2 regions of the Brevibacillus sp. YAE8 genome follow, and region 2 is predicted to be linked to the other one. Evidence: a T-box and tRNA genes for the amino acid it is inferred to sense, from the RefSeq annotation. Region 2 holds a T-box; the other holds one or more tRNA genes.
What was found. A T-box is a leader RNA that pairs with one kind of tRNA and senses whether it is charged. The one in region 2 lies ahead of metG (methionine--tRNA ligase), so its partner is inferred to be a tRNA-Met.
Positions count from the first base shown of each region.

Region 1 (5,022 bases), on a different contig from region 2:
AAAGCTGTTCGAACTGCTCCAAGTTACCGGACAACGCCATGAAATGCTGCAAGGCAGGTTCTTCGGCAGTCTGGTTGCCAGCGTCAGCGGGTTTTTCAGGAGTCGGCTGTTTGCTGTCTGCATCCTGGACGAACGTCTTCTGCATTTCATCCAGCTTGATTTGGCTGATTTGTTCATCCAGAGCGCGAATTTGCTCATCGAGCGCCTTGATCTGCTCCTGGATGCCCTGGGCTTGCCCGCCCGATTTCAATGCTGACTCATATAATTTGCTTTTGCTCTCTTGCAGCTTTTCCCGTTGGGGCTGCAACGATTGCATCAGGTCATTTGTTTTCGACTGGTTGTTTTTCGCAAAAAGGCTGCGAGCCTGGGAACTGACAGTGACGGAATCGGCTTGTTTTTTTTTGCTGCCTGTCCGCTACTGCCTGATTTTCAGCCCCGTTGCTTAAGCGAAGGGGGCTTTGGGGGTGCAGGGCGTGCGACATGGAAATTTTCACATGGGTTCCTCTTTTCCAATCAGCGGTAATGCTGCTTCTCCTGTTACCATCGGCTATATTTTTCCATTTGTGTATAGGAATTGCGGACAATGGTTAAAGTTTTTTTGAACGGAGAAGGCCGCAAAAAACAGCCTGCCTATCATGAACTAGGGCGAAATTCCGCGAACGGCTCGGAGGAAGCAGGATGTTTTTCTTCTATATAATATACAAAGGACAGCCCGCGCCGTCGCGGACGGACAAGTTTGTGCTTGTCGACCCGAGCCTATACACAACGGCTTTATATGGCGTCACTTTCCATATCCTTGACTTTTTTTTCACATATGTTACAATTACGCTTGTAAAAGAGGTCCGAAAACCACTTTTCAGCAATGCGAACCTGGCAAGCGACAGCTTGCGCAAAAGGGGACAGCATTTGTTTTGCGGGTGTAGTTCAATGGTAGAACTCCAGCCTTCCAAGCTGGTCGCGTGGGTTCGATTCCCATCACCCGCTCCATAGCGTTTGGCGGTGTAGCTCAGATGGTCAGAGCGTTCGGTTCATACCCGAAAGGTCGGGGGTTCGACTCCCTCCGCCGCTACCTGATTGATTCCACACATGGCGGTCGTGGCGAAGGGGTTAACGCACCGGATTGTGGCTCCGGCATTCGTGGGTTCGAGTCCCATCGATCGCCCCATAGTAGAAACAGCAAAAGCCCAGCGAGATTCCTGCACGGATCTGGCTGGGCTTTTTGTATGCGCATTTTCAGGACGAGTTTCTCGCTCGCTACATGTTGCGGTGCAGCATGGCAGTGGTCCGAGCATAGGCACACATGCGATCGACCGCCCCGCCTTCATGCGGCGAAACATGCAGGCGGTGCGAAAAAAGCATACAAGCGCGCGCACGAGAAAGGTTCGCGGCGGGGCGACACAGTTCCTTACGCGGCCAAGAAGCTGCCAGCGGGAGCTTGTTTTTGCCTGCTTACGGAAAAGGATGCGGCTGAAAAAAGTGAATCCGGTTGCCAAACGGGTCTGTCACGCACACCTCGCGCGTTCCCCATGGCGTTTTTTCCAGACCGGGCCGGGCGTATTTATACGACTTGCCGGTAAGCGTCTGGTGCAGCAGCTCGATGTCCTCGACCTGCACGCGGACAGCCGCGCCCGGACAGGCGTCTCCGTGATGTTCGGTTAAGTGCAGCACGCACTCGGGCGACGAGACTTACATGTACAGCGGAAAATGGTCCTCGTAGCGATGCTCCCAATCGACCTGAAATCCGAGAAAATCGACGTAAAACTCCTTCGCTTTTGCTTCGTCAAAAATGCGGAAGACAGGCGTGACGGCAAGAGTCATCTGTTCACAAACCTCCTTAATGCAGTAATCGTGGACAAATGCAGCCCTTCGTGAAAAATCGTCCGCACCAGCACCTGGGCGATGGTGTGCATGCCAGATTCGGTGGCAGGAAATGGTTCCTCCAGCCGCTCCCCATAGGCGGAGCGAATTTGCTGAGGCTGTTCTTCCAGCAAGGCGAGGATGGTTTGCAGGGGAGGGGGAGGAGATTGCCAGTCTGCCGGTTTGGTCCCGTAGCCGAACCATTCGCGGAAGCCGGGCGGAATCGGAGCCTCCTCTTTCGTCAAGTGCTGCAGCCATAAGTATTGATCCAGATAGATGTGTCCCAAGTTCCACAAAATATTGTTGGAAAAGCCCGCCGGGACGATGAGCGCTTCTTCCTCTGACAAGCCGTTTACCGCCTCCAGCACTTCCTTTCGATAATCTTCCAACTGCTGAAAGAGGACAATATGCCGTTTTTCCATACCTCTGTTCCCTCCTGATTTCGCTTCTTCTTACCATTCCATGCCACCGCCGCTTTCTCCTATCCGTGAGAAGGGAAAGGCACAGAAAAAAAGCGTGCCGGGTCCCCGGTGGACCGACACGCTTGATTCAATTACATGCCTTTTTTCTCCAAGACATGGGCGGGCGCGAAAAGCCTGCGCCATTTGATTTGCGGCACGCAGATGGCCGCGAGGATCATCAGAACGCCGCCCCATTGGGAAAGCGTCACGTTTTCTTGGAGGACAAAGCAGGACAAAAGCACGACGGTTGGCAACTCGACGGCACTCAAGATCGTGGCGAGGCCGTTGCCGATGCGGGGGACGCCTACCGCCAGGCAAAAAATCGGGATGACCGAGCCGAATACGGCAACGAGCAAGCCGAGCGGAAGCAGTCCGTCCATCAGCCGTCCATTGAGCAAAAAAGTAGGCGGGTAGACGATGGAGAGCATCACGGCTGCCATGCTGATCGTAATCGCGCTGCGCAAATAAGGATTCATGCCCGGAAGGACGCGCCCGCTGAAGAAAATGACCAGCGCGAACGTTGCCCCCGACAACAGGCCGCAGACCAGACCCGTGATGCTGACGTTTTGCAGCCCGCCTTCGCTAAGACCGCTGGCCAGCACCGTCCCGCCGCCGAGCATGAGCAGCGATACCCATTTTTCTGCTGTCGGCCATTTGCGGTCGACGAGCGATTCGAGCAGGACACCGATCCAGGTGAACTGGAACAACAGCACGATGGCGAGCGAAGCAGACACGCGACTGACAGCCTGATGGTAAAAAATACTGGTGGAAGCCATCATCAGGCTGACTGGCGCCAAAATCAGCAAATATTTCCAACGAAACCGTTCCCGCGAGAAGAACAAGGCCGCAATCGACATAATCAAGCCGCCGAAAATCAGTTGGCTCCCGCTCATTTCAAAAGGAGTGAAGCCAAGGGCGAACGCGTGCTTCATGAACAGGGACAGCACCCCGTAGCTGCATGCGCCGAGCAAGACTAACAAAACAGAACGCCAGTATGTCATAGGTAAAAATTCCTTTCTTATGACTAAACTCGGTTGAATAATGCCTATTGTACACCAGCGTTAAAAATGGTACAATGAAAAATTTGATATCACTTCATTGTGTTACTGAGGTAATCAGATGTCTTGTTACATCGCTGCCATGGTAGCGAATGAAAGTGTCTCGAGCGCTTATATTGGTGATGAATACATAGCCGATTGGCGACAATTCCGTTACACTACTCTATAGGATGGGCACATGGCAAAATCAGTGGAGGAAGAAAAATGAAACAGGGGATACTTTACGCGTTTGCCGCGTATTTTGCATGGGGGATGCTCCCGCTGTACTGGAAGCTGTTCCAGTCGATGGGCGCATGGGAGATTTTGGCGCATCGCATCGTCTGGTCTGTTCTTTTTGTCGCAATCATTATTCAGGTAACGAAACGCTGGCGCGCGATGTGGGGATCGGTATCCGGAGGCAAAATAGCCGCGGCGCTTGCCATCTGCTCCCTGCTCATCAGTGCGAACTGGCTGATCTACATTTGGGCGGTAAACAACAACCAGGTCATGCAAACGAGCCTTGGCTACTATATGAATCCGCTGTTTACGGTGCTGCTCGGCGTGATCTTTTTAAAAGAAAAAATGCATGCCGGACAGTGGGTAGCGCTGATTCTGGCTGCCTGCGGCGTCCTGTTCATCACCGTGCAATACGGCGAGTTTCCGTGGATTGCCCTCTCGCTGGCGCTCACGTTTGCGTTTTACGGCCTGGCGAAAAAGGTGGTGAAGATGGAGGCGATGATCGGGCTTGCGTGGGAGACGCTGTTCGTCGCGCCAATCGCGCTCGGCTATCTGATTATGCTCCAGGCAAACGGGACAGAGACCGTGACGACTTTGGCATGGTGGCAGATGTTGTTGCTGGCGCTGGCCGGAGTCGCGACGGCGATGCCGTTGTACTGGTTTGCGCAAGCCGCGAAGCGCTTGCCGCTCTCGATCGTCGGCTTCATCCAGTACGTCTCGCCGACGATTACGCTGCTTACCGCTGTGTTTTTGTTCGGAGAGCCGTTTACGACGACGCATCTCATCAGCTTTTCGTGCATCTGGTCGGCGCTCGTCATCTTTACCGTAAGCTCGATGCGCAAAAAGCCGGCGACGGTTCCGCTCAAGCCGGAAGTGGCGATCAAAAAGCAAGCGTGAGATTAGAGAAAAAAACTCCTGACCGATTCCGGGACGATGCTCTCGGCGGGTCAGGAGTTTTTGTTTGCGAACCGCTGGCCTTAGCCTTGGTGCTTGCGGCGGTATGCGCCGTGGTTGGTTGGGCCGACGTATTGGTTGAGGGCAAAGGAGTGGCGAATCGCTTCTGTAATAAATTCCTTCGCGACTTCGACGGCTCCGCGCACGGAATTGCCTTTTGCCAGCTCAGCGCAGATCGCAGCAGAGAAGGTGCAGCCTGCTCCGTGCGTGAATGTAGTGTCAAAGCGCTCGGATTCGAGCACTTCAATGTTTTGCCCGTCGTAGAAAACGTCGACAGCATTGCCGCTTTGCAGCTTGGTGCCGCCTTTTACCACGACGTAAGAAGTGCCGAAGTCATGAATGCGTTTTGCCGCTTCTTTCATGTCTTCTACGCTTGTCAGCGCGCCCATTTCGCTGAGGATGCCCGCTTCGAACAAGTTTGGCGTGGCAACCGTCGCACGCGGGAGCAGCACTTCACGCAGGCTGATGGCGATTTC
Region 1 covers NZ_BAAIYG010000005.1:268,902-273,923, reverse strand. Annotated here, with positions in the region: gene AC27IT_RS10935 (hypothetical protein) at 1-250, opposite strand, end outside; tRNA gene AC27IT_RS10930 (tRNA-Gly) at 914-987, shown strand; tRNA gene AC27IT_RS10925 (tRNA-Met) at 996-1,069, shown strand; tRNA gene AC27IT_RS10920 (tRNA-His) at 1,090-1,165, shown strand; partial or broken gene AC27IT_RS10915 (glyoxalase superfamily protein) at 1,450-1,818, opposite strand; gene AC27IT_RS10910 (DinB family protein) at 1,815-2,279, opposite strand; gene AC27IT_RS10905 (EamA family transporter) at 2,411-3,319, opposite strand; gene rarD (EamA family transporter RarD) at 3,581-4,489, shown strand; gene pdxK (pyridoxine/pyridoxal/pyridoxamine kinase) at 4,570-5,022, opposite strand, start outside.
Region 1: it has a tRNA-Met gene. The T-box ahead of metG (methionine--tRNA ligase) is inferred to sense a tRNA for this amino acid. The anticodon was not compared.

Region 2 (5,022 bases):
GAACAGTTGATTGGAGGGACGCCGCGATGAATATACAGCGCAGCTTTGCGCAGGAAGAAACAGGTGTCCTGTATCTGGTCGCTACGCCAATCGGCAATCTCGATGATATGACGGTCCGTTGCCTGGAAACGCTGCGGGCGGTTGATGTGATTGCCTGCGAGGATACGCGTCAAACAAGGAAGCTGTTGAACCATTTTCAAATCGAAAAGCGCACCGTGAGCTATCACGAACATAATAAGGAAGCGAGCGGTCAGGGGCTGCTGCAATGGCTGGCCGAAGGAAAACAGATCGCGCTGGTGAGCGACGCCGGACTTCCGGCGATATCCGATCCGGGCGCTGATCTCGTGCGCGATGCGGTCGCTGCCGGATACCCTGTCGTTCCGGTGCCAGGAGCCAACGCAGGGCTGACGGCGTTGATCGCTTCGGGGCTGCCGACAGACCGCTTTGTCTTTTGCGGCTTTATCGGCCGGGAAAACAAGGAGCGGCGCGAAGAGCTGGAACGACTCAAGCGCTACCCGGAGACGCTGATTTTTTATGAAGCGCCGCACCGCATCGAGAAGACGATTGCGGCCATGCGGGAAGCGTGGGGGAATCGGCGGGCCGTGCTGGCGCGCGAGCTGACCAAGCGCTACGAAGAGTTCGTGCGCGGCACTTTTGATGAGCTGCTGGAATGGCTGGGCAATGGCGAAGTGCGCGGCGAGTTTTGCGTGATTGTCGAAGGCTTTACAGGCACAACCGCTGCTGAAGCAGACGAGGAAAACATCTGGTGGCAGCAGTTGAGCATTGTCCAGCATGTCGAGCATTACTGCGAGCAAGGCTTGAGCAAAAAAGAGGCGATCAAACAGGCGGCAGACGATCGCGGTTTGCCCAAGCGCGACGTCTACAACGAATACCACCGCGACCAGGAAGACGAGTAAGATGAGCAGGAAGCTGACCGAACGGGTCGGCTTTTTCTTTTCGTCCGATCAACCAGCGCAGCAGCGACGCAGGCAGTACAAATAGCCTCCGCGAAGCTTGTCCCTTTGCGAAGGCATATCGTATGTAAATCAAGTACGTATGGAAATGAGTGTTTAGCGTTTAACAACAGGCATCTCGGTCAGGCAATCCTGGCACACGATTTTACCTTTAAAATGAGATACTTTATCAGCGTTTCCACAGAAGATGCAAGCAGGCTCGTATTTTTTCAGGATGATGCGCTCGCCATCTACGTAAATTTCCAAAGCGTCTTTTTCCGCGATGCCCAGTGTGCGGCGCAATTCGATCGGAATAACGACACGACCCAGTTCATCTACTTTACGAACAATCCCTGTTGATTTCATCATAGTAAATTCTCCTCTCAAGTCTTCATATGTCGATGTATTGGTAAACGCTCATCATTAATCGTCAATATTCGACATTATCTGTTGGGATTATCATACCAGCGATTCCCAAAGGTGTCAACATCATTTTGACAAATCTTTGAAAAGCAAAGTTTTTTTTGAAAACAGGAAAGCTGATATATCAGCGTTTCGTAGAAAAGTGGAAACGGTATGGAAAATTTTATGGATAAAATTAACTGGGAGAAATGCGTGTCGAATCGGTCACTTTATGTCGAATAAAGCCGCGCCCATTCGACAAAAAAGCCTTGTCTTCTCTTTTTTGCCTTTTCCTGTCATGTATAAAATAAATCGTAGCCGTTCGGCCCTCCTGGATGTTTACAAAACAAGTCGGTCGTGTACAATAGAGGGTAAATGAGGGAATTGATAGCAAAACGACTATGATGGGAAGAGTAAGCCGATCCTCCTTATCCCAGAGAGCCGGGGTAGCTGAAAACCGGCATAAGCGAGCAGGCTGAACATGGCCCCAGAGTCTTGCAGATGAACAGCCACGGAAATGACCGTGCCCAGTAGTTTGTGACGTCGGCCCACGTTACGGGCAGAGTCTGTTTCAGACTCACCAAGTCCGTTGTCCGCGAGGGGAACGGAGCATTTGGGTGGTACCGCGAGTTAGAGCTCGCCCCAATTTTTGGGGTGGGCTTTTCTATTTTTCTAAACGTTATCAGGAGGGGCTAGGTTGCATGAAACCAACATATTACATCACCACACCGATTTACTATCCAAGCAACAAGCTGCACATCGGCAATGCCTACACGACAATTGCTTGTGATGCTCTGGCGCGCTACAAACGTTTGCGCGGCTATGACGTCTACTACCTGACAGGTACGGACGAGCATGGACAAAAGCTTCAGGAGCGCGCAGCCGAAGACGGCAAACAGCCGCTGGAGTTCATCGATCCGGTTGTTGACTGGATTCGCGACCTGTGGCAAAAACTGGACATCTCCTACGACGATTTCATCCGCACCACGCAGCCGCGTCATAAGGAAGTCGTGCAAAAAGTGTTCCAGCGTCTGCTCGATCAGGGCGACATTTACTTGGGCGAGTATGAGGGATACTACTGTGTGCCGGACGAGGCTTTCTGGACCGAGACACAATGTAAGACCGACAAAGGCTACATTTGCCCGGATTGCGGCCGCGAAGTGAAAAAAGTGAAGGAGAAAAACTACTTCTTCCGCTTGTCCAAATACCAGGACAGATTGCTCGCGCACATCGAGGCGAACCCTGACTTCATCCAACCGGAGAGCCGCCGCAACGAGATGATTAACAACTTCCTCAAGCCGGGCCTCCAGGATTTGTCCGTATCCCGCAGCACGTTTGACTGGGGGATCAAAGTGCCGAGCGATCCTGAGCACGTCATTTACGTCTGGATCGACGCGTTGACCAACTACATTTCCGCGCTCGGCTACTTGTCTGACGACGACAGCAAATACCGCCGTTTCTGGCCTGCGAATGTGCATATGGTGGGAAAAGACATTTTGCGCTTCCATACGATCTACTGGCCGATTTTGCTGATGGCGCTCGATGTGCCGCTGCCAAAACAAGTTTTCGGTCATGGCTGGCTGCTGATGCCGGACGGAAAAATGTCCAAATCCAAAGGCAACGTCATTGATCCGAAGCTGCTGATTGATCGCTATGGCTCCGATGGCGTGCGCTACTTCCTGCTGCGCGAGATCAACTTCGGCCAGGATGGCATTTTCACACCGGAATCGTTTATCCAGCGTCTGAACTACGATCTGGCAAACGACATCGGCAACCTGCTGAGCCGTACCACTACGATGATCGAAAAATATTTCGATGGCATCGTGCCAGCCGCACAAGATGCCGGAGAGCCGGATGACAGCCTGATCGGCCTGGCGATGAAAACAAAGGCGCTGGTCGAGGAGCATATGGAAGAAATGCGTTTCTCCAACGCGCTTGCCCACATCTGGGAGCTGGTAGGACGCACCAACAAATACATCGACGAAACGATGCCGTGGAATCTGGCAAAATCGGAAGAAACCAAGGGACGTCTGGCAACGGTCATGTACAATCTTGCGGAGAGCATCCGCATCACCTCCATTTTGATTCAGCCGTTCATGACCAAAGCTCCGGCGAAAATCTGGGACCAACTCGGAATCCTGGGCAACGAGCAGGCAACAAGCTGGGAATCTGCCGGCGTCTGGGGCGGATTGCCTGCCGGAAGCACTGTCAGCCGCAAAGAGCTGCTGTTCCCGCGCCTGGACGTGCAGGCTGAGCTGGCCTTCATCGACGAATCGACAGCAGAAGCGCGCCGCCAAGCAGAGGAAAACAAGAAAAAGCAAGACGCATTGAAAGGGGAAGCACCTGTGAACGAAACGACTGCCAACCAAGCTGAAGTGACAGAAAAACCAGCGGATGCCAAAGAAGAGATCGGCATTGACGACTTTGGCAAAGTAGAGCTGCGCGTCGCGCAAGTAGTGGAGTGCGCGAAGCATCCGAATGCCGACAAGCTGCTGATTTTGCAGCTCGATCTCGGCTATGAGAAGCGCCAGGTTGTCTCCGGTATCGCCAAATACTACACTCCGGAAGAAATGGTCGGCAAAAAAGTAATCCTCGTCGCCAATCTGAAGCCAGTCAAGCTGCGTGGCGAGCTGTCGCAGGGCATGATCCTGGCAGCATCCGCAGGCGACCAACTGACGCTGGCGACAGTCGATCCGAGCATGCCAAACGGAGCGATTGTGAAGTAACGAGGGCTAGGAAAGGAAGGACCTATTTTGCTATTCGAAACGCACGCGCATCTGAACGCGAAGGAATTCGACGAGGATCGCGAGGAGGTCATTGCCCGCGCGCGGGAAAACGGCGTCAGCACGATCGTGAACATCGGGTTTAACGCGGAAACCATCCCGACCTGCATGGAGCTGGCGAAAACCTATGATTTTATTTACGCAGTCGTAGGATGGCACCCTCAGGACGCAAAAGATATGACAGACGAGCATCTGGAATGGATCGAGGAGCTGAGTCGTGATCCGAAAGTAGTGGGGCTGGGCGAAATGGGCCTCGACTACTACTGGGATACGTCGCCAAAAGACGTGCAGGCCGAAGTGTTCCGCAAGCAGATTCGTCTGGCGCGAAAACTCGACATGCCGATCATCATCCACAACCGGGACGCTCACCAGGATGTTTTGACGATCCTCAAAGAAGAGAAGGCAGCAGAAGTCGGGGGAATCATGCACTGCTTCTCGGGTAGCTGGGAGACAGCGAAGCAGGCGCTGGACATGAATTTTTACATCTCGTTCGGCGGCCCGCTGACTTTCAAAAACGCGAAGCAGCCAAAAGAAGTAGCGGCAAAAGTACCGCTCGACAAGCTGTTGATAGAAACAGACTGCCCGTACCTCACCCCGCACCCGTTCCGCGGCAAGCGAAATGAGAGTGGCTACGTGCGCTACGTTTGCGAGGAAATGGCGAACATTCGCGGTCTGTCTTACGAAGAAATGGCCCAAATCACTACGGAAAACGCAAGGCGTTTGTTCCGCCTTCAGCCGTAAAAAACGGCAAGCAAAAACGGGAAATCACGACATATCACGTGATTTCCCGTTTTTTTGTTCCTCGATCTTGTTGTTCTACTCGTTTTTGGTGGCGCATACCTTGAACAATGTGTCGAACGATTATTGTCCATCCGACACGGCTC
Region 2 covers NZ_BAAIYG010000017.1:55,434-60,455, reverse strand. Annotated here, with positions in the region: gene AC27IT_RS18410 (GIY-YIG nuclease family protein) at 1-30, shown strand, start outside; gene rsmI (16S rRNA (cytidine(1402)-2'-O)-methyltransferase) at 27-917, shown strand; gene AC27IT_RS18400 (AbrB/MazE/SpoVT family DNA-binding domain-containing protein) at 1,071-1,322, opposite strand; T-box leader at 1,748-2,003, shown strand; gene metG (methionine--tRNA ligase) at 2,057-4,081, shown strand; gene AC27IT_RS18390 (TatD family hydrolase) at 4,109-4,879, shown strand.